Regions from separate parts of the Sinorhizobium numidicum genome, predicted to be linked through region 1. Evidence: riboswitches for the same ligand, from Rfam matches in the RefSeq annotation. Region 1 holds a riboswitch; each other region holds the start of a gene.
What was found. Region 1 has a riboswitch for cobalamin ahead of PYH37_RS15410 (aromatic ring-hydroxylating oxygenase subunit alpha). Riboswitches for the same ligand answer to the same signal wherever they lie in the genome.
Positions count from the first base shown of each region.

Region 2: linked by a shared signal. The riboswitch ahead of PYH37_RS23790 (CbtB domain-containing protein) and the one ahead of PYH37_RS15410 (aromatic ring-hydroxylating oxygenase subunit alpha) in region 1 are both predicted to bind cobalamin.
Region 3: linked by a shared signal. The riboswitch ahead of PYH37_RS22160 (DUF1636 family protein) and the one ahead of PYH37_RS15410 (aromatic ring-hydroxylating oxygenase subunit alpha) in region 1 are both predicted to bind cobalamin.

Region 1 is NZ_CP120368.1:903,461-910,831, forward strand. Features, by position in the region: gene PYH37_RS15390 (DUF1217 domain-containing protein) at 1-260, shown strand, start outside; gene PYH37_RS15395 (FAD-binding oxidoreductase) at 403-1,836, opposite strand; gene PYH37_RS15400 (L-threonylcarbamoyladenylate synthase) at 1,879-2,856, opposite strand; gene PYH37_RS15405 (DUF6656 family protein) at 2,935-3,534, opposite strand; cobalamin riboswitch at 3,834-4,035, shown strand; gene PYH37_RS15410 (aromatic ring-hydroxylating oxygenase subunit alpha) at 4,146-5,390, shown strand; gene PYH37_RS15415 (FAD-binding oxidoreductase) at 5,394-6,488, shown strand; gene PYH37_RS15420 (glycoside hydrolase family 25 protein) at 6,622-7,371, opposite strand, start outside.
Region 2 is NZ_CP120368.1:2,629,325-2,636,695, reverse strand. Features, by position in the region: gene PYH37_RS23815 (hypothetical protein) at 59-292, shown strand; gene PYH37_RS23810 (DUF1194 domain-containing protein) at 385-1,176, opposite strand; gene PYH37_RS23805 (glucoamylase family protein) at 1,474-2,781, shown strand; gene PYH37_RS23800 (ferric iron reductase) at 2,801-3,655, shown strand; gene PYH37_RS23795 (CbtA family protein) at 3,780-4,628, opposite strand; gene PYH37_RS23790 (CbtB domain-containing protein) at 4,800-4,976, opposite strand; cobalamin riboswitch at 5,020-5,391, opposite strand; gene PYH37_RS23785 (TetR/AcrR family transcriptional regulator) at 5,471-6,142, opposite strand; partial or broken gene PYH37_RS23780 (anthrone oxygenase family protein) at 6,351-6,829, shown strand; gene PYH37_RS23775 (crotonase/enoyl-CoA hydratase family protein) at 6,928-7,371, opposite strand, start outside.
Region 3 is NZ_CP120368.1:2,283,115-2,290,485, forward strand. Features, by position in the region: gene PYH37_RS22135 (GFA family protein) at 1-425, opposite strand, end outside; gene PYH37_RS22140 (DUF924 family protein) at 448-1,008, opposite strand; gene PYH37_RS22145 (FecCD family ABC transporter permease) at 1,328-2,332, opposite strand; gene PYH37_RS22150 (ABC transporter substrate-binding protein) at 2,613-3,560, opposite strand; gene PYH37_RS22155 (ABC transporter ATP-binding protein) at 3,557-4,402, opposite strand; gene PYH37_RS22160 (DUF1636 family protein) at 4,421-4,867, opposite strand; cobalamin riboswitch at 4,976-5,188, opposite strand; gene PYH37_RS22165 (SLC13 family permease) at 5,373-7,151, opposite strand.

The DNA.
Region 1 (7,371 bases):
GCACCGCTTTCAGCATCCCCCAGGAGATGGCGAGTTCCGACATCGACGTGCAGGCTGAATATATCAAACGCGTTCTGGATATCGAGGATCTGCACGATCCAGAGAAGCTCGAAAAGCTACTGCAGCGATTTACCGCGCTCTATGACGTCGAGAACAACACCGACGTTTCGCCCGCCGCCACCATTCTTTCCGGTGGCAGCGGCTTCGGGATCAGCGCTGATACGCTGATGCAGCTCACGCAGCTCAGATTGGGCGGCTAGAGCATCCCGCTTTCAAGCGGAGCCGCTGGAACCGGACAAGATGCTCTAGAATCCAATGTGCTAGAGCGTCCTTTGTGCGTTCACTTGAACGCACGGCGCTCTAGCGCCGAACCGATTTCCTGCACCGCTTACCAAGCGGATTTCAATCCTCCCGCAACACCTTGCCGGGATTCATGATGCCGGCCGGATCGAAGGCGTGCTTGATGCGTTGCATCAGCTCGAGTTCGATCGCCGGTCGGATTTTCGCGAGCTCATCGCGCTTCAGCTGACCGATGCCGTGTTCGGCCGAGATCGAGCCGTTATGTTTGAGCACGATCGCGTGGACGATGGCGTTGATCTCCCGCCACCGCCCGAGGAAGGCCTGCTTGTCTGCGCCGACCGGCTGCGAGATGTTGTAGTGGATGTTGCCGTCGCCCACATGACCGAAGGCGCAGATGCGTGCGCCGGGTATGGCCGTCATGACTGCGGCATCCGCCTCGGCCATGAAAGCGGGAATGCTCGATACCGGAACCGATACGTCATGCTTGATCGAGCCGCCTTCGGGCTTCTGTGCCGGCGACATGCTCTCGCGCATATGCCACAGCGCCTTGCATTTGGCTTCGCTCGTTGCGATGACGGCGTTTTCTATGAGGCCATCGTCGGCCGCCGCCTCGAGCAGGTTCTGGATTATCCGCTCCGCACTCTCAGCGGACTCCGAGGTCGAGACATCGATCAGAACGTACCAGGGATGCGACGTTTCCATCGGATCGTGAACCCCGGGAATGTGCCGGGTCGTGAATTCTATGCCGAGCCTCGGCATCAGCTCGAAGCCGGTCAGGGCAGGACCGCAGAGGCTTGAGGCGCGCTCGAAAAGGGCGAGCGCATCTTCGACGCTCTTGAGGCCCGCAAATGCGACCTGATGGCCGAGCGGCTTCGGAAACAGCTTTAGCACGGCTCCGGTTATGACCCCGAGGGTTCCCTCGGCGCCGATGAAGAGGTCACGGAGATCGTAGCCGGTATTGTCCTTCTTCAGCCGTCGCAACCCGTCCCAGATCTCCCCCGTCGGAAGCACGACTTCCAGCCCGAGGCAAAGCTGTCGCATGTTGCCGTAGGCAAGTACGGCGGTGCCGCCTGCATTGGTCGAGAGATTGCCGCCGATCCGTGCCGATCCTTCCGAACCGAGCGAAAGGGGGAATAGTCGGCCATTGTCGTCCGCGGCTTTCTGGATGTCGGCGAGGATGCAACCGGCATCGGCGACGATGACATTGCCGACTGGATCGATATCACGGATGCGGTTCAGCCGCTCGAGCGAGAGGACGACGTCGGCTTTTCCTTCACGCGGGATCTGCCCGGCCACATGCCCGGTATTACCGCCCTGCGGAACGATTGCCGTGCGGGTCCGGCTGGCGAGCTGCAGGATGCGCGAAACTTCAGCGACCGCACCGGGCCGCAATACGAGAGGCGTCGTGCCGCGATAGAGCCCGCGCGACTCGACGAGATAAGGCGCCGTCTCTGACGGACCGGTGAGGGCATTGCCGGGGCCGACGATCTCGGTGAAGGAGGTGATCAGTTCGGGAGAAGGAATAATGGTCGTCATGGCCTCTGCCTTGGATCAGGATGATTTATTCGTTGGAGCGCCTCATCCCGCTCTAGGGGCAGCCGCCCGTTGCAGGCGATCGACAATCGCTTCGCCAAGTCCCTCGGCCGGGATCGGGCCGAAGGCGATGGTCGCAGCGCCGCTTGCATCCGCCTTTTTCATATAATCGAAGAGGTTGGCGGCCGCCTCCCGAAGATTGCCCGCCGGGCTGAGCTCGAGCACGATCGCCGCCTCGCTTTCGCCGGGAAGCGGCTTTCCGCCGAAACGGATCAGCGCTTCTCCCTGTCGGACGTCTTCGGCATTCAGCCGTACGGCGGCGCCCGGCGCGTAATGCGAAGCGAGCATGCCCGGCGCTTCGATCGCCGCGCCGGCGGTTTCCGAACGCTCGACCGTAAGGCCGGTAAGTGCCTCGACCTCCGCCACGTCGAGCCCGCCTGGCCGCAGCAGCCGGAGCTTCCGATCATCGAGCTTGATGATCGTCGACTCAAGGCCGATCTGCGCGGGGCCTGCATCGAGAATAAGCTTGAGCTTGGATCCGAGATCCGCTTCCACATGGGCCGCACTAGTCGGGCTGATCTTGCCGGACGTATTCGCGCTCGGCGCCGCGAGCGGTCGTCCGAAACGGGCGATCACCTGCCGCGAAAAGCCATCCGGCATGCGGATGCCGAGCGTATCGAGACCGGCGGACGCGAGCGCATGGACGGTACTCTCCGGCCGCTGCCGCAGGATCAAGGTAAGAGGGCCGGGCCAGAAGACTTCCGCCAGGCGCCGCGAAATCGGATCGAATTCGACGTGCTTCTCGGCCATCGCAATGTCCGAAACATGGCAGATCAAAGGATTGAAGCGCGGCCGCCCTTTCATCTCGTAAATGTGGCTGATCGCGTCGGCATTGGTGGCATCGGCAGCAAGGCCATAGACCGTTTCCGTCGGGATCGCGACCGGTTCGCCTTCGGAAAGTATGGCGCAGGCTCTCTCGATCGCCCGATCCGGCTCGATGCGCGTGTCGATGATTTCGGCCATGGCGTTTCCATTCCTTTCCGACGCTTCCTTAAAGGAGGTGTCGCGAAAACAGAACGATTTTCTGCGTGCGAGGGCTGGTCAGAGGTTGCGGATGATTTTGCGCAGCGCCTCGTCTGCGGCGCCGAGCATCAGCACGTTCTTGAGCGCTATCATCGGATCCTGTGTGCGGAAGATCAGTCCGTTGCCGCGAACGTAGCGATTGACGACCATGTGCCGATCATAGGCGTCGGGTTCGATGGCGACGGCGAAATACATGCGCGAATAGCCCGGCTGTATTCGATCGAAGAAATGCGTCTCGTCACCAAGCTCGGAGAAAAAGTTCGCAAAGTAGAAGGCCCAGGTGACCTCTCGCGAGTGGGCCAGATGCGTTCTGGCGCCGGTCACATGGCAGTAACCAAGGTGAGGACTGTTGGCGAGCGTCCGGTGAAAGATCATCTTTGGAAAGCGGATCGAAGCATGGAAGCTGTTGATCCGCTTGTGGGTCGTCTCGCCGGCTGCCGTCAGTTTGCGTCCGGTCCGCTCCGCGACTTCGTCATGTGTCAGATAGCGCCGCTGCTCGGCTATCCAGTGGCGGCGCCGATCGATGCGGCCCGTCCTCAGGAACTCGGTATGGATTGCAGCCTTTGGTGCCAGGGCGGGTGCCCTTTCGGCCGCGTCGTAATATCTGAGCTTTGCCATCGACGTTAATGCGCCACCCTGCCGGTGAAACGGTTGATCCGTTAGCGGATGCTAAGTGATCAGGGTTAATGAATGTTTTCCGCCGGGGCGCGCTCGATGCGGGTGTCGCAAAAGGGCGAGCCTCTTTCGCAGCCGAGACTGCGCTGCCGAAAAAATCGCCAATTGCTCAAGTTTTCCGCTATCGCGTTGTTTACAAATGGAAAATATCATTTCTTACATGACGCGCAGATGCCGGAATATCTGTCGTCTTTCTGGAAACGGATGTCGCGAACCGGCAGTTGTCAAGGCTATCCGCCGGCTTAGATACCCACACTCAAGGTGCCGCCTTAGGGAGGGCGGAGAATTGGGAAGCCGGTCAAATCCCGGCGCTGCCCCCGCAACGGTGGTGGAGCAAAAAGCCTCGGCACAAGGCCACTGGACAAATCGGTCCGGGAAGGCGCCGGGCTGGTCCTTCGTGGACTGCTCCAGAGCCCGGAAACCAGCCTTGAAGCGAAATCAACCGTAACTGGTTGCGGCGGGCAGCCGGATCGGAACCACATGGCGCGCCGGCGTCATCGCCGGCGTTTGGTTCCTGTCCTGCCTCTCCGAAACGTGGCGAATGAGGATGGGACATGGACATTCAGAACGACATGCTGCGCAAGCTGAAAAGCCGCCGCAACGGGTACAGCCTCGACCGGGCTTTCTATATCGACCCCGACTATTACCGCCAGGATCTGGAGCATATCTGGTACAAGGATTGGCTCTTCATCGGCCATGATTGCGAAATCCCAAGAGCCGGGAATTATTTTACGGTCCAGGTCGGCGACTATCCGATTGTCGTCGTTCGCGACCGGCAGGGGACCATCCGGGCGCTGCACAACTCCTGTCGCCACCGCGGCTCGCGCGTCTGCGCGCAGCAGAAGGGCTCTTCGGCCAAACTCGTCTGTCCCTATCATCAATGGACCTACGAACTCGACGGCAGGCTGCTTTTCGCGCGGCAGATGCCCGAGGGCTTCGACCCCGCCCAGCACAGCCTGAAGCCGGTGCACTGCGAGACCGTTGGAGGATATATCTTCATCAGCCTCGCCGACCAGCCCATGGATTTTCAGCCCTTCCGCGACATGGCGGCAGGCTATCTCGCGCCGCATCGCCTTGGCGAAACCAAGGTCGCCTACGAGAGCACCATCGTCGAGAAGGGCAACTGGAAGCTCGTCTGGGAGAACAATCGCGAGTGCTACCACTGTGCCGCCAACCATCCGGAGCTCTGCCGGACGTACCCCGAGGCTCCGACGGTCACCGGCGTTCAGGCCTCGATGGACGATCCGGAAATTGCCGCCCATTGGGCGCAATGCGAGGCAGCGGGGCTGCCAAGCGCTTTCAAGATCTCGCCGACCGGCCAGTTCCGCACGACGAGAATGCCGTTGATCAACGACGCCGAGAGCTACACCATGTCGGGTGAGAAGGCCGTCCGTAAGCAGCTTTCCGCCGACGTCAACGCGAGCCGGATCGGCACGCTGCTTCTCTTCCACTACCCGACGACCTGGAACCACGTGCTCGGCGACCACGCGATCACCTTCCGCGTCTTGCCGCTGGGGCCCGAATTGACTGAGGTCACGACCAAATGGCTGGTCAACAAGGATGCGATCGAAGGCGTCGATTACACGATCGAGGAACTCACCCATGTCTGGACGGAAACCAACGATCAGGACCGCCGTATCGTTGAGGAGAATGCCTTCGGCATCCGCTCGCCGGCTTATGAGCCCGGTCCCTATTCGGCCGAGCACGAGGGGGGCGTGATGCAGTTCGTCGAATGGTATTCGAACTTCATGCAGAACCGCCTTCAGGGCGCTGCCGCTCCTCTCTCGCGGGTGGCATGACCCATGGAAATGGCCGCCTCCTTCCGCCATTTCGATGAACTGCATCCCTGGATCGATCGCCAGCACATGCTTGAGTGCACTTCGACGGTTGCCGAGACTGCGGATGTGATGACTTTCACGTTCCGGTCCGACAAACCGGCCTGGTTCCGTTATCTGCCGGGACAGTTCGTGACGCTTGAACTGCCCGTCGGCGAGGAGTCGGTGATGCGCACCTATACTCTATCGTCCTCGCCCTCGCGTCCGCTCTCGGTGGCCGTCACGGTTAAGGCCCAGGCGGACAGCGTCGGTACGCGCTGGATGTTCGACAATCTGAAGCCGGGCATGACGCTGAAAGCGCTCGGGCCGCTCGGCGATTTCAGCTTCGTCCGCCATCCGGGCGAAAAATATCTTTTCGTTTCGGCCGGTTCCGGCATCACCCCGATGATGTCGATGACGCGCTGGATGGGAGATTGCGCACCGGAAACGGATGTTACCTTCATTTCCTGCGCGAGACGGCCGGACGATCTTCTGTTCAAATCCGAGCTTGAAGTTCTCGCCCGTCAGATGCCGCGGCTCAATCTCGGCTTTCTGGTGGAGGGACACGAGGCACGCCACGGTTGGCACGGATTGCGCGGCCGCATCGATGCGACGAAGCTGCCGCTGCTTGCGCCGGATTTCCTGGAGAGAACCGTCTTTTGCTGCGGTCCCGAGCCCTTCATGCGAGGTGTGAGGGAAATGCTGAAGGCGTCGGGTTTCGAGATGGCGCGTTACCATCAGGAAAGCTTCCAGCCGGCGGCCGCACCCGCCGCCGAGGAGCTTGCCGTCCGCGCTGGGCCGGCCGCAGGCGCTCCGGTCGAGGCCGCACGGTTGACTTTCACCATGAGCGGCAAGGAGGTCACAGCCGTTCCGGGCCAGACGATCCTTCAGACGGCGCGCGTCAATGGAGTGAGGATCGGCGCCGCCTGCGAAGGGGGCATCTGCGGCACGTGCCGGGTGAAGAAGATTTCCGGCGATGTCGAGATGACCCACAACGGCGGCATTCTCGATGACGAGATCGAGGAAGGCTATATCCTCGCCTGCTGTTCCCGGCCGGTCAGCGATGTGCAGATCGAAGCTTGATCGAGCTTTAAAAGTCGGAGCGGAACGCGGGCGCTAGAGCATCCCGCTTTCAAGCGGAACCGCTGGAAGCGGGATGCTCTAGAATCTAGAGTGCTAGAGCGTCCTTTGTGCGTTCACTTGAACGCACGGCGCTCTAGCGGCGCTCGGTCTGATAGGGCAAGCGCGCCTCCGCCGCCTTCACGCTGATGGTGCCGGTGACCGTCATGTCGACGCCGGTGCCTGATCCGCTCTCGGCCCCGGCACGGCTGATGAGCAATGGCTGCGCGAAGGAGGCGACGGCGGTGGCGCCCGTCATTTGCGCGGCGCCGGCTTTGGCGGAGGCGACAACCGTCAGGACCGGCGGTTTTTCCGGCAGCAGCGTACCGCTGGCCCAGACAGCCTTCAGTGCTGCGACGGGCATGGCCGCGACGTTCACGTCAATGTCGTTGAGTGTGCCCGGCACGCGGTAGGGGCAGCGTTTCTTGCCGCAATTATGCGCAGACGAGAATTGCCACAGCGCATAGCTGTTCCAGTTGCCCAGCGGAAAAACCTTGCGGATATCGGGTTTATAGCGCGCATACCAGAGCGGAAGGCGCGAAAGCAGCCGATGCTTGAACCGGTTGGCGGCGATGTGCTTCGCCGTTATGTGGTTGGTATAGAGGATCGGATAGCGGCCGGTGCGCGCTTTGATATGGCCGGCGAAGATCGCCGCGTCGTCGAGAGACATGTATTTGTCCGGATCGATACCTTCGATGTCGAGGACCATCATCTCGTCGTCGCGCGGGTCCGCGTAGTCGAGGAAGTGATTGGCCTGATCGACCGGGTTGCCGGGCCGGGCCAAATGATATGCACCCCAGAGCAGGCCGTGAGAACGGGCAATCATTCGGCGGGTCTGGTAGAGTTC
Region 2 (7,371 bases), 1.7 Mb from region 1:
TCGTGCAACGCGCGGAACCGCCAAATTCGTTTATATTCCACCCCAACGAGAGCACGTAATGGGGGTTCAAATGAACAATCTTGCTACGACTTCGACTGACCATGAGACGGAACTTGCCAGCATCGCGAGAATGCTGGCCTATATCCGCGATAGTGCCCGGGCGCTGGATGCGCAGGCTCTGGAATATTGCGTCGAAATGGCGCTGCAAGCCGTCTCCAATGAACTCCGTGATCGACGGGAGCTGACCGTTGCGGGGGCGGATTTCGAGTCCCGCACTCGCATCCTGCAGTGAGCAGCAAAAGAGGGGCAGTCGCCAGCAATAATCATGGAAGTCGCCGCCTCGGATGATCCGTGCGGCGACTTTGCATTTGTCCCGGCAACACGTTACCGATCGAGTTCCGGATAAACCCTATCGAGAAATCCAGGTCGCAGTTTTTCGCCAATCAGGCAGTCTGCCGTGGGCGCGACCGCGGCGAGGCGAAGGATGGGCGCAGGTGTCGCACCGCTTACCTCGAGGATCAGTTTCTGGCGGATCGCGGTCGCAAAATCCTCAGGCTCGTGTACCGGGAGCACGAACGAGCCCGGGCCGCCTATGACGCATTCCGCGTAATATTGGTCCAGGGGGCCCGTCGACACTGATGGGCGGATGAGGATTGCGAGCCCGTTGATCACGATGCCGCGCTCCACCGCGTCATTGCGGGCGGGGTTCACGGGCGGGCCTGTATTGTTCGGCCCGTCGCCGGAAATGTCGATGACGCGCCGGGCTCCTGAAAAGGCGTTGGATTCGATGAGGTTCGTGCCGAAGAGGATCGCATTCGAGATGGAGGTGCCGCGCCGCGTGCCGATCGGCCGGGCCTCGAGCTTGGCGGCAAAAGCTTCGGCGTCGGCGGCTTTGTCGATCACTTGCCAGGTGACGACGGAGGCTTCGTTTACCAGCCCTGCCCACTCGAAATAGCCGATGGCGATGCGTCCGAGATACCCGCCCTTGACGGCGTTGATGAAATCCGGGTGCCTCAGCGCCTGCAGATAGCCGGAGCGCTGCACGCGCGCCTCTTCCATGTCCATCGATCCGGACATGTCGACCGCCAGCACCAGTTCCACGTCGACATCCGCGGGCAACGCCGATTGTATAGGGCTTCCACTGAGAGCCAGGATCAATGCCAGCGTGTTCAACATCGCGTCAGCCAATCATCATGATTTAGCGTCAGGACGCTCTGTCCCTCTTACCGAGTATCGCTTCGCGAAAATCGAACTTGGCGTTGGGATCAGTGCCATAGAGGAATGTACCACAGGATCAGCAATCGGCGACTGTTGCGGCGGAGCAAACTTACAATATTCGGTGATCACCCAAGCCAATGCGTTCCATGCAGCAATTCAAAGTGCTACACGATCTTCGTGCGTCTGAAAGGACGCACGGCGCTGTAGGGCGGGTGCCGCCCCAATGTGACCACGGTCACCGAACAGAACGCCGATATGGTTCACGCCACGCCGAATTCGTATTTCGCACGTGTAGACCGGCTGCAACGCGCCGCGTTCGGCTATTTCCTTCGATATTCAGACCAGAGGACCGGGCTCGTGGCCGATACGTCGCGGCGAGCTTCGCCGTCGAGCATCGCCGCGACGGGCTTCGGTCTCTCCTGTTATCCGGTCGCGGTGGAGCGCGGCTGGATCGGACGAGCCGAAGCGGCACGGCGGGTGCTGACGACCCTGCGTTTCTTCGAGAGCAGCAGGCAGGCGAGCGACGCGCGTGCAACCGGCTATCGCGGCTTCTACTATCATTTCCTCGATATGCGAACCGGAGAGCGGACTTGGCGCAGCGAGCTTTCGACCATCGACAGCGCGCTCCTCTTCGCCGGCGTCCTGACGGCTGCGGCCTACTTTGCGGGAAGCGGGAAGGCCGAGGCGGAGATCCGGAGCCTTGCAGAGCGGCTCTACGGAAGGGCGGATTGGTCCTGGGCGCTCAATCGCGGCGATACGCTGACGATGGGATGGAGGCCGCCCGGCCGCTTCCTGAAGCACCGGTGGTGCGGCTATAGCGAGGCGCTGCTACTCTATGTGCTGGCGCTCGGCTCGCCGAGCTATCCGATCGAGCCGGAGACCTATGAAGCCTCTACGGCCGCCCATGAATGGCTGACGCTCGACGGCATGCCGCACCTTCACGCCGGCGCGCTGTTCATCCATCTTTTCCCCCACGCATGGATCGATTTCCGCGCTCTTCGCGATGCCGGGATGCGCAGGGTGGCGAGCGACTATTTCGAGAACACGCGCCGGGCGATCGCCCTTCAGCGCGCATATGCGCAGGAGAACCCCCACGGTTTCGCCGGCTATTGCCGCGATCTCTGGGGCTTCAGCGCCTGCCATGCGCCGAAGGGCTGGTTGCAGCTTCGCGACGGACGATGGCAAAAATTGCTGGGCTATGCGGCCCGCGGTGCGCCCTTCGGCGCCGACGACGGAACGCTCGTTCCCTGGGCATCGCTCGCCGGCTTGCCGTTCGATCCGGATGCCTGCCTGAGCGGCCTTTCCCATCTCCTGGCGCACTATCCGGCGTTGCTCAATGACGACCGTCTCCCCGGAGGCTTCAATCCGAGCCTGCCGAGTGAAGGCGCCGAGGGATGGGTGGACGACAGCGTCGTCGGGCTTGACCAGGGGCTCTCGGTGATAATGATCGAAAACTGGCGAAGCGGCTTGCTTTGGGACCTCACATCCAGCATTCCGGCTTTCCGCTATGGGCTGCGCAAGGCAGGCTTCGAGGGCGGCTGGCTCTCCGCCAGCGTTTTCTGATAGCCGAGGGGTCCGACACGTGCAGCAACGGCAAGGGAGGGCGAGCAGCGCGGCAAGCGGCGAGGACGCCGCGGCGGCCATCGAATGGCTTGCCGCTGCATTTCCGGAGGTCGCCTGTTCATCGGATGCTTCCGCTGCCAAATTCATTCCAGCAACGGCGTTCTGGAGGGATGCGTCCGCCAGCGTGGAGGCTTGCCTCGCCTATCAGAACCGTTTCGCCTCCGGCATGGACGACAAAGTGCGGGCGGCGCATCTGATCGCTTTTTACAGTCACCAGCTCAGCCTGGTGACTGTAACGGTCTTTCTCGCCACGGGTCTGGTGCCTGAATTGGCGGGGCTGCGCTTTGAAAGCTATTTGCGCCCCGTGGGCGAGCGGACGCTCGAGGCGAGCCGATTTCATTTTCTTGTCGAACTGCCGCAGATTGCGGCCGGTGCCCGGCCGGAGGAGGCCGGCAGCCGTTTCCGGGATGTTTTCGTTGCGCAGTTGAAACCGGTGATTACGCTGTTGAGCCGGCGCTGCGGCCTATCAGTCCGCGCGCAGTGGCGGCTTGCGGCAGACAGTCTGGCGGGTGCTTTTCTGGAGATTGGGCGACGTCAGGGGAAAGAGGCGGAGGCTATTGCTCACGCCCTCGCGATCGTCAAGCACCAAGGCTCGCCGTTGTTTACGCGGGAACTCCATTATGAAGAGATCGATGCCGCCGTGCCTTGCAATGACGGTGAGAGGGCGCTTTCCCAGACCTACAGAATGCGGGGCGGCTGCTGCCTGTACTATCGCACTGATGCCGGCAGCTATTGCGATAGCTGCGTGTTGCTCAGGCCGGAAATACGACGCGAGCGGCTGCGGGCGCATTTGCGTGAAACGGCACGGGAATAGCGGGTGAACGAAGCGTTCTCCACCCGTGGATTGCCCTTCATCCGCTGCCGAGACCTTCTCCCGCCTGCGGGAGAAGGACAAGCGGCGAGTTCCTGACCCCTCGCCCGCGAGCGGGAGAGGGCGCTTAACGCGTCTTAAGGAACCAATCGTTGATAAAACCGGAGACAACACCGAGCACGATCCAGAAGGCGAGCGTGGTCGCCAGTGCGGCGACGGCAAATTCGGCGCCGAGGACGGCCGGAACGTTGCTGGAAATGTCGAGCGGCTGCGGCGCACCATAGGCCTGCGGCGCTGCGATCAGGACGAGCCCTACGACCTTGGCGAGGATTCCGGGGCGCAGTGCCAGCAGATAGAGCCCTGCCGCTGAAAGCAGCACGGTCGCCGCCCACCAGAGCTGGCGGTCGCCAAGTTCGGCGGCGGGGAAGCCGGGCAATTCCGGCGGCAGGCCGACCGCCGGCAGCATGTGGACGGCAAGCCAGCCGAAGGCGCCCCAGAGCGCACCGTTCGCGAGCGTTATCGGGTAGCCGATGACGAGGCTGATGCCGGCAAGAAGCAGCGAAAAGCCCGCACCGGTCACCAGATTGGCAAGCAGCGTGCCGGAGAAGCGGCTCATGCCGAACATGATGCCGCCTTCCTCGTGTTCGCCCCCATGCTCATGGGCATAGGCCGGCGAAATAGGCGAGAGTGCCGAGAAGATCGTGCCGAGCGGCGAGGTGCCGTTCGGAGTAGCATGAGGAGAAGCGTTAGGCTGTTTTCCGACCGCGTCCCGCTCCAGGTTCAGGAAAGAATGCTGATCGTGGGCGGCGGCGGCAGGCTGCTCGCCCACCGGCTGGTCAGTCGCCGCCGGAGCCTCACCCTCATATTGCTCCGCATGCAGGATCAATGGCGTAACGCGCAGTTCCTGCGCGGCGGTCATGAAGACGCCGGCGATCAGCCCGGCCACGATGGCGGCCAGAAGTGTTTTGACGATCATTGTCTATATCCCTCAGTTCGGCGCACGGCGCGCCGCGGGGCGGCCGGAGCATTCCATGGACGTGGAATATGCGCTGCGGCCGCGGACGTGCCAGATGGCACGCACGCGTACTCCGTCCGCCGGGCGGTCGTCCACTTCGATGCGGAACGCGTGAGCGTTCCAAGCCATCATTTAGTGGCAGGGGAAGCCGTAGGAATGTCGGGTGTCGTGCGCGGTATCGTGCAGGACGGCCGAATTCGCCAAGCCGGCGCCGAAGACGAGGAAGGCACCGATCATCAGAGCGATGAGGCCTGCGGTCAGACGATCGCTGAGGGACAGCGGAATGCTCGAAACTGTAGACGTAGCCATGACAACCTCCGTGATGGCAATGGGATGTTTCCCGGGTTTGGGCTTATGCCCGCATCGCTTGGCAGGTTTCCTGGCTCGCGGCGTAAGGTGCCTAGAGTGTCCTGCTTTCAAGTGAAACCACTGAAGGCAGAAAAGATGCTCTAGATTCAGAGCGCTAGAGCGTCCTTTGCGCGTTCATTTGAACGCGCGGCGCTCTAGTCACCAGGGAACTTGCCTCGCCTTCCCAGGTTCGAACCACGTCTCGCGGTTCTCCTCCCAGTGGCTTCTTCCGGATCGCTCCGGAACGGCAATTCACGCCGCTCTACAGTCGCGGGGTCGGCCGTGATTGAGATGCCCAGCTTGGGTCCATCCGTCACGTTCCCGTTTACTCCCGAAACGCGTTCGCATCCCGGGAACCAATCGATCTTCGATGATTAGGTTTGCTTTTCATCCATGTCAATCGAGCCGCTATGGAAAAGCGCCTAGCCGGTTCTACCGACATTGCTCGCCCGAATTCATGCCACGCTTTTATCGTCGGGCATGTCGCCCGAGGCAAAATTGTGCAGAACCATGCGCTTGTAGGCTTCGACGATGCGGTCACCTTCGGCACGATCGACCGAGACGGCGAGCCGCATGGTACATTCGCCAAGATGCATGATGAGGAAAGCGGCATCTTCGATTTTCTCCCGCGGCGTGCCGGGTGCCACCCGTTCCCAGACGTCGGCGAGCAATCGCCCATTCGCCCGGCTCTCGGCGAGCTCGATCTCGCGCAGGATCTTGTCAGCTTGCATCGCCGACCAGATGTCGCGCATCACCGGCTCGGCCCGGAACATCTCGTAATAAATGTCAAAAAGGGCGGCAAAGGCATCGCGCAGTTCGGCGATGCTCGTGACCTTGGCGAGTTCCGTTGCGATACAATCCCGGGAGGCCGTGTTGTAGCGCTCGGCGAGCGTGCGGATGATCGCCGCCTTGTCGGGAAAGTACTGGTAGAGCGAGCCGATGGAAATTCCGGCCATCTCGGCCACCTCACTCATGCGCATGGCATCGCTTCCTTTTTGCTCGATCAGCGCCGTGGCGCAGGAGAGGATGTGTTCAACCCGTTCGCGGCTACGCCTTTGGCTCGGCGTGCGGCGGAGGGCTGGCGCTTCGTCATTGGCAGCAGTGGCCGGCGTTGCTTCTGAAATCATGAGCCTCACTCACATTTTGACTTGACTGCTGAGACATGAGGATTTATCACATTTTGTAATGTGAGCAACACTCATATTTTTGCGGTGGAGATGAGGAGGATGAGATGTCTGGGAAGTTCACGTTGCTACCGGGCGGTGAGAGCAAGCTGCAAGATCTTGCCGGCGAAGCCCTGAAGACGGCTGCAAACGGTATCCGGAGTGTCGCGTGATGGTTGCTCTTATCCCCGCCTTGTCTTTCGCTGCCGTCATCGGCTCCGGCCTGATGGCCGGACTCTTCTTTGTCTTCTCCGTCTGCATCATGCAGGCGCTGTCGCGGTTGCCGCCCGAGCAGGGCATCGCCGCGATGAACGCCATCAATGTGGTGATCCAGAATCCGCTGTTTCTCACCGCCTTCATGGGAACGGCGCTCCTTGGACTGGTTCTTGTCCTCACCGCCGTCGTTGGGGCGGGCAGGGGAGCTACCTGCTGGCCGCCGGCGGTCTCGTCTATCTCATCGGTACGCTGGCGGTGACCATTATCTTCAACGTACCGCTGAACAACGCCCTTGCCGCCGCCGCACCGGGACAGGCGGCGACCGATCTCTGGCAGCAGCGCTACTTGACCGACTGGGTCTGGTGGAACCACGTCCGCACGATCGCCTCCATCGGCGCGCTGGCGCTTTTCGTTCTCGGCCTCGCGCGCAGTTGACGACACTTCATTCCACAGCGAGCCGCAGTGAGATTGGCGATCGCGCCGGTCATTGCGCCGGCACGATCGGAGCGACGAAGGCGGCGTAGTGCAAGATTTCAGCGCCCGGCGTAGCGAGGTTCGCGCCGTTCCTTCCAGGCGGACAAGCCCTCGGTCAGGTCGTGGCTTGGCACGAGGCGTGCAAACTGCTCGCTTTCGTTCAGCAGGCCTTCGCCGATCGTCATGTTGAGGCCCCTTGTGACGGCGGTGATGATGGCGCCGGTCGCAAGAGGCGAGTGGTGGATGATGCGGGCGGCGAGCGTCCATGCGGCATTCATCAGGTCGTGATGCGGCACGATCCTGTTGATGAGTCCCATCTCGAGCGCGCGCTGCGGTGAGAAATCGTCACCAGTCAAAAGCAGTTCGAGCGCGCGCTTGCGTCCGGCAAGGCGCGGTAGACGCTGCGTACCGCCGAAGGTCGGCGGCATGGCGAGCTTGATCTCGGGCTTGGAAAAGCGCGCCCGTTCGCTGGCGATTGCGAGATGGACGGCTTCGGTGATCTC
Region 3 (7,371 bases), 1.4 Mb from region 1:
AAGCCTTCATAGGCCTCCAGCGGCGGCAGCGTCTCGTAGCTGTGAACGGCCGGCGTGGTCGCCCAGGGCAGTCCCTCGCTCGTCCAGGTTTCGATGAACGGCGTGAACCAGCGCGGATCATCGAGCATCGTCGCGCGGACGTTGACGAACCAGTCCATGCCTTCCACGCGCGTAAACATCCAGCTCATGCAATACGGGCAGAAATAATGCCGCGTCGCGCCATGCAGCCCGCCGATGACCGGCTCTCCCGTGGTGACGGCGAAGCCCTCGCTCGGGATTGCCACGCTGAGCGAGAAGGCGCTTGCGGTCATTCGCTGACAGCCCGTGCAATGACAGGCCATGGTCAGGAGCGGCGGCGCGCTGACCTTGATCCGCACCTGTCCGCAACGGCATCCTCCTTCCCAGGGCAGGCTTCGTGCGCTCATGGTTTCCTCCCGTTTGTCTTTTCTAAAAGCCCGCGCCCGGCTCGGCGAGATAGGCGTCCTCGGCCGGCGTCGACGTCCGCCCGACAATCGCGTTCCGATGGGGAAAGCGGCCGAAGCGTTCGATCACCTCACGGTGGCGGATCGCGTAGTCGAGATAGTCGGCGTCGCCGAGCGCGGTGAAGAGCTTCACCGCCATCGTCTGATCCGCGAGGTTCTCGGAATGTTCGAAGGGCATGTAGAAGAAGGCGCGCCATTCCTGCGGCACCGCCATATCGGCACTGGCCCCGATGGCAAGTTTCGCCTCGCGCAGCGCCAGTCCGTCGGTCGCGAAAGCCAGCGGCGAGCCGCGGTACATGTTGCGCGGCAACTGGTCGAACAGGATGATGGTGGCGAGCCAGTTCTGAGGAGTCTGGCGCCAGACATCGTCAAGCCTTCTGGAAAGGGCGAGATGCGACGCCTGAAATCGCTGCATGCATTGTTTGTCGAGTTCGGGATTCACTGTGAACCAATGGTCGTAGGAAAGCTCCGCGAACCAGAACTTCAGCACCTCTTCCGGCGTGCAGATCTCGATTTGATCAACCATTCGATGCCTCTTCTCCTCGATTGTCGATGGATGGGCTTGCCGCCCATCAGATAGGAGCCGATCATGCGGTTTCCACCGGTGATCTGCAACGTCGTCATCAGTCGGGAATCTCTCCCAAGCTGTTGAAGCAGCCCGCACCCTCTTCCTGTGCTTCGCCTTACAAGCATCCTTGCGACGGCGCGGCCGCCATTCCACCCTCATCCCTGTGCTCGTCACAGGATTCAGCCACGGTGCGTCCGCGCCGTGCATGACGCTTTAATGAGAATGGAGCGGAAGGAGAGGAACGCAGACGCGAGCCCTGCGCATTCAAGGCCCAGCCTCACCCCCGCCGCCTGAGGATCGCAACGAAGGCAATGCCGCCGGCAAGCCCGGTGATAACGCCGATCGGCATGTCTTCGGGCGCCATAACGACGCGGGCGACGAGATCGGCGAGGATGAGCACCAACGCTCCGGCAAAGGCGGAGAGCGGAATGACGCGCACATTGTCGCTGCCTGCGAAGAGGCGCACGAAATGCGGGATCATCAGGCCAACGAAGCCGATCGCGCCGGAAAAGGCCACCATGACGCCGGTCAAAAGCGCAGTGACGACGAAGAGCGTCAGGCGGAAGCGGCGGACCGGGATACCGAGCGTCATCGCCGTTTCGTCGCCCATGGCGAGCGCGTTGATCTCGCGCGCCCGGACGATAAGCCAGCCGAGGCATGAGGCAAGCGCGAGCGCCGGATAGAGGAGATGCGGCCATTGCGCGAGCCCGAGACCGCCGAGCATCCAGAAGATCACGGTGTGGACGGCGCGCGGATCGCCGAGAAAGATGAGCAGGTTGCCGCCGGCCGTGAGCGTGAAGGCGACGGCGATGCCGGCAAGCACGAGGCGGTCGGCGCCGGTGCCGAGCACGCGGGTGACGAGCGCGACCAGCGTGGTGGCGGCGAGCGCACCGGCAAAGGCAAAGAGCGGCACCGTCGCGAGCCCCAGAACGAGGCCGGTATGGAGCAGCGCGACGATCGCTCCGAGCGCGCCGCCCGCCGAAACGCCGAGGAGATGCGGATCGGCAAGCGGGTTTCGGGTGACCGACTGCAGCACCGCGCCGGTGACCGCAAGCCCTGCACCGACCAACCCCGCCAGCACCACGCGCGGCAGGCGCACATCCCAAACGATGCTTTCCCGGCCAGCCGACCAGAAGGCCTCGACACTGCCCGGCGCGAGCTTGGACGCGATGATCGACCACACCGTCGCGACCGGGATCGGCGCCGATCCGAGCGATACGCCGGCAGTCACGGTCAGGCACAGCAAAAGCAGCGCCGCGAGGAAGAAAAGCGCGGGTCTCACGTTGGTTTCATACTTTCCGCTTCAGACCTACAGCGCCGCGCGTCTTATCAGACGCGCAAAGGACGCTGTAGCGCCTTGAATTGCTGCATGTTTTTATCCTTAAATCGGCTACGATTTAAGGAAACATGCAGTAGAGCAAGCGCCGCACCAGTGATGTGACGACTTGTGATGAAAAATTAGAACTTTATGCCGCCTTCCTAATCTATTGTGTGAGAAGTGGCGTGATGGAAAGTCGGCATGTGGATGTTCGGCGGCGTTGTTCCGCTTGCCGCTGCCGCACTCACATCACTTCTGCATGAAAACTCTTCGCCAGCCGCTCGATGGCGTCGACGTTGCGCGGACCCGGCGTCGCCTCGACGTAGTCGAGTACGACGAAGCGATCGTTCTTCACCGCCTCGATGGTCTTGAAAGCCGGATTGTTCTTCATGAAGGCGATCTTCTGCTCGGCCGTCACTTCGCCGTAGTTGACGATGACGACGACCTCCGGATCGCGGTCGATCACCGGCTCCCAGGAAATCTCCGTCCAGCTCTTCTCGACGTCGTCCATGATATTGTTGCCGCCGGCCGCCTCGATCATCGCTGTTGGAATGCCGTAGCGACCCGAAGTGAACGGCTTTTCCTCACCCGAGTCGTAGACGAAGACCCGGGTCGGGCGCCGAGCGTCCTTGATCTTTCCGGTAATCTCGGCGAGTTGCCGGCGATAGCCCTCGACCAAGTCCTCCGCCCTCTCCTCCACGCCGAAGATGCGGCCGAGGTTCAGCAGATCGACGAACATGTCCTCCATCGTCGGCTTGCCCTTCGACATTATGTGGATGCAGCTCTCCGTAAGCTCATAGACCTTGATGCCGAAAGGCGACAGCGTCTCCGGCGTCACCTCCCCACCGACCTTCATGCCGTAGTTCCAGCCGGCAAAGAGGAAGTCGGCATCGGCGTTCAGGAGCACCTCCTTGGTCGGATATTTTTCCGCAAGCTCCGGCAGTTCCTTGACGCCCTCGCGCAGACGCTCGTCGAGCGTCTTCCAGCCGGAAACGCCGGTATAGCCGACCATGCGGTCCTCGAGCTTGAGCGCCAGCATCATTTCCGTGAGATTGACGTCGTTGGAAACCGCCCGCTGAGGTGCGGCGTCGAAGGTAACGTCGCGGTTGCAGCTCTTGACGGTGACGGGGTAGGCAAACGCCGGCGCGGCGCCAAGGAGAATGGCGCAGCCCGCGAGAAAAATTCTGTTCATCGGATGTCTCCTGTGGAGCGAAAGAGGGAAATTCGAGAGCTGGATGCCTCGGCGGGCGGAAGCGAGAAGGAAAAGCGGGAAGCATAGCCTTCGGCGGCCGCATGTGCCGTCGCGTGAACGCCGAAGGCGGTGGAAAGGGCCGATGGCCGCAGCACCTCTTCGGGGCTCCCGAATGCAGCGAGCCGACCTTCCGTGATGATCGCGACATCGGTCGCGAACTCGGCCGCGAGATTGATGTCGTGGAGCGTCGTGACAATGGTGAGCTTCAGCCTCTTCAGGAGCTCGATAATTTCGAGCTGATGGCGGATGTCGAGATGGTTGGTCGGTTCGTCCAGAACGATGATGCGCGGCTCCTGCGCCAACGCTCGGGCGATCAGCACCCGCTGCTTTTCGCCGCCCGAAAGAGTGGCGAATTGGCGCCTGGCGAGATGCGCGAGATCGAGATGATCGAGCGCGTGCGCCACCTGGTTCCGATCCCGTTCCGTCCAGCCGCGCATGCCCTCGCGCCGTGGGATGCGGCCCATCATCACCACATCGCGTACGCTGAAGGGAAAATCGCCGGGCATCTCCTGCAGGACGACGGCGATGGTCTTTGCCGCCTCGCGCGCCGTCATCGCCCAGAGATCGACGCCATCCACCTCGATCCGACCGGCAATCGGCTGCACCGCGCGATAGAGGCAGCGGAGCAAGGAGGTCTTGCCGGCGCCGTTCGGGCCGATAATCGCAAGCCGGCTGCCCGGCCCGATGGAAAAGCCGATATTGCGGACCAGCCGCAGGCCCGGACGCGGCCCCCATTCCAGTCCCTCGACGCTGAGTGCCGCGCCTTGCTCAACGCAGCTCATGAGACACCCTCCCCGCCGTCACTGGAACCATCCCACGCTCTCCTCGGAAACGAGGAGCGCCGCAGGAGTGCGGGCGAGCGTGTTGCCGGTGAGACCGGCGCAAAAAAACGGGTTAGCAGCCGCATCCCGCTCCAATGTAGAAGGATCTGCTGCATGCATTATGCCGCCGCCGCCTTCGGCGTGGGCGGCGGCAAAGCTGACGAGATCGTCGACATCCTCTTCCGGCGCGATGTCACCGAAGAGGTAGGTCGCCTTGGCGGTTGCCTGGAAGGCGATCGTGCAAGGCCGCGTGCAGCCGGCCATGCACACCGTGCCGGCGATGGAAAAATCCTCGCCGAGCGGCTGGCCGAGTGCCGAAACGCTGCGGTTCAACAGCGCCAGCAGTTCGGCGCCGAGCCGGCAAGGCCCGCCGGTGAAGCGGCAATCGGTCGATACGGTTATCTTGTGCTGTCGGAAATTCGCCATGTCTGTTCTCCGCCGGATTGGGCCGGAGAGAAAATGGCGAAGATGCAGTGAAGCGGTCGCCCGCTGTGCCTGAGCCAGTTCTTTTCCATCGGAACACCCCGTCCGTTGTGGTTGATCGGTTCGATGGCAGGTCTCCTGGCTCGCGGGTCGCTGCGCATCCACGTCTTCCCGGCTTTTCGCCAGTGACATGGTGTGAATGCGCTTTCCGCTCACAGTTGCGGGGGCAGCCACGGTTTCGGCCCCTTCTGGGTCGTCCTCACCGTGTTCCCTTTTCAGCCACTGCCGAGTCACGGCAGCAGCACCATCGCACTCTTGGTGGCACGAATCGCCGCACGAGGCAACGGGTGGAAGGGAGGCGGATGCGGATATCAACACGGTTGGCCCCGGCAACAATTTGCGATGCGTGATCGTTGTTATAAAATAACATTACGTGCGGCAAGAAAAATTTGGCTGGAAGCTCCCGTATTCGCGGTGGGGATGCCTCGCCGCGATACTGCCGCCCGACTCAGCGCACCAATGGCCATACCCACATCAGCATCGGCACGGCGACGAGCACGATCACGATCGAGAGCGGCAGGCCGAGACGTGGATAGTCGCTGAAGCGATAGCCGCCGGGGCCCATTACCAGCGTGTTGCACTGGTGGCCGATCGGGGTGAGGAAATCGGAGCCGGCGCCGATTGCCACCGCCATCAGGAAGGCGTCCGGGCTATAGTTGAGGGCCGTCGCGAAGCTTGCGGCGATCGGCGCCATGACGAGCACCGTGGCCGCATTGTTGAGGAAGGGTGTGACGGCCATGGCGGCAATGAGGATAAGGGCGAGTGCGCCGGCCGGCGGCAGGCCCGAGGCCACACCGCTGAGCCAGCCGGCGATGAGATCCGATCCACCGGTTGTGCGCAGCGTATCGCTGACCGGGATCAGCGCCGCCAGCATCACGAGGATCGGCCCATCGACAGCGCGGTAGACGTCGCGCAGTGGAATGACGCGGAAGACCACCATGGCGAGCGCGGCCGCAAAAAAGGCGACCGGCACCGGCACGACGCCGACGGCCGTCGCGCCCATGGCCGCCGCTAGAACGAGGATCGGCACGGTCGCATAGCGGATGGTGCCTAGCAGGATTTCCCGTTGGGCCAACGGCAGACAGCCGAAATCCTGGAGGAACGACGGCAATTCCCGGCGCGTTCCCTGCAGCACGACGATATCGCCGGCCCGCAGCCTTATGCTGCCGAGGCGCTGCTTCAGCCGCTCGCCCTGGCGGCTGACGGCAAGCAGGTTGACGTTGTGCCTGTTGAAGAGCGCGAGACGCTGCGCCGACATGCCGATGAGCGGCGAGCCGCTGGCGATCACCGCCTCGATCGCCTCGATCTCGACACGCGCCTTGTCGTTCGGCGTTGGCGAACGATCGCCGGAGATCTTCAGCTTCGCCTGGGAAACGATGCGGTCGAGCGCCGCCGGCCCACCTTCGAGCAGCAGGATATCGTCGGCTTCGATCGCTATGTCGGGCAGCGGCGCCAGATGCGTGCCGCGGCGGAATATGGCAATGACGACCGCGCCCCCGTCGCCGAGCTTGACCAGGCTGCCCAGCGGCTTGCCGATTGCCGGAGAACCGGCCGGGACCACCGCCTCGGAGGTGTAGTCGGTGATCTCGATCGCGTCATGCACTGCGGCCTGCTGGCTCTTGCGCTCCGGCACAAGCCGGTAGGCGAAAAGCAGAAACACCGCGCCGACCAGCGCCAGCGACGCGCCGACCGGCGTGAAGTCGAACATGGTGAAGCTCTCGCCGGTCAGATCCGCGCGCATCCGCGACACGACGACGTTCGGCGAGGTGCCGACCTGCGTCATCAGCCCGCCGATGAGCGCGCCGAAGGCCATAGGCATCAGAAACACCGAAGGCTGCACATTCGAGCGCCGGGCGAACTGAAAGGCAACCGGAATCATGATCGCGAGCGCCCCAATATTCTTGATGAACGCGGAAAGCACGGTGACGGTGACGACGAGAAGCGCGAGTTGCGCCCGCACCGATTGCAGGTTCGGCAGGAAACGCTGGATCGCCGCATCGACGACGCCCGAACGCGCAACGCCGGCGCTAACGATGAGCGCGCTGCCAACGATGATGACGATATCGTCGCTGAACCCGTCGAAAGCGCGATCGAAGGGTACGATACCGACGGCCACCGAAAGCATCAGCGCCGAACAGGCGACAACGTCATAGCGGAAGCGGTCCCATATGAAGAAGACCATCATCGTGCCGAGAACAAGAAATGAAAGGGACTGTTCGGCGGTCATAGGCGGTACCCAAAGCACTGACTGGTCGGAACCTTTTACAAACGAACCCGCGCAGCCGCCACCGAACCAAACGCGCACGCAGTCGGACGGTTCGCGCGCCGTTCATAGAGATCGGCGAGCCCAGCTACTACATCCTTCAAAGCACCCCGGGGAATCAACCAAAATATCAGTAAATCGCCGGCCAGCCGGCATGCATCACCAAGAAATTGCACCGGAGCTG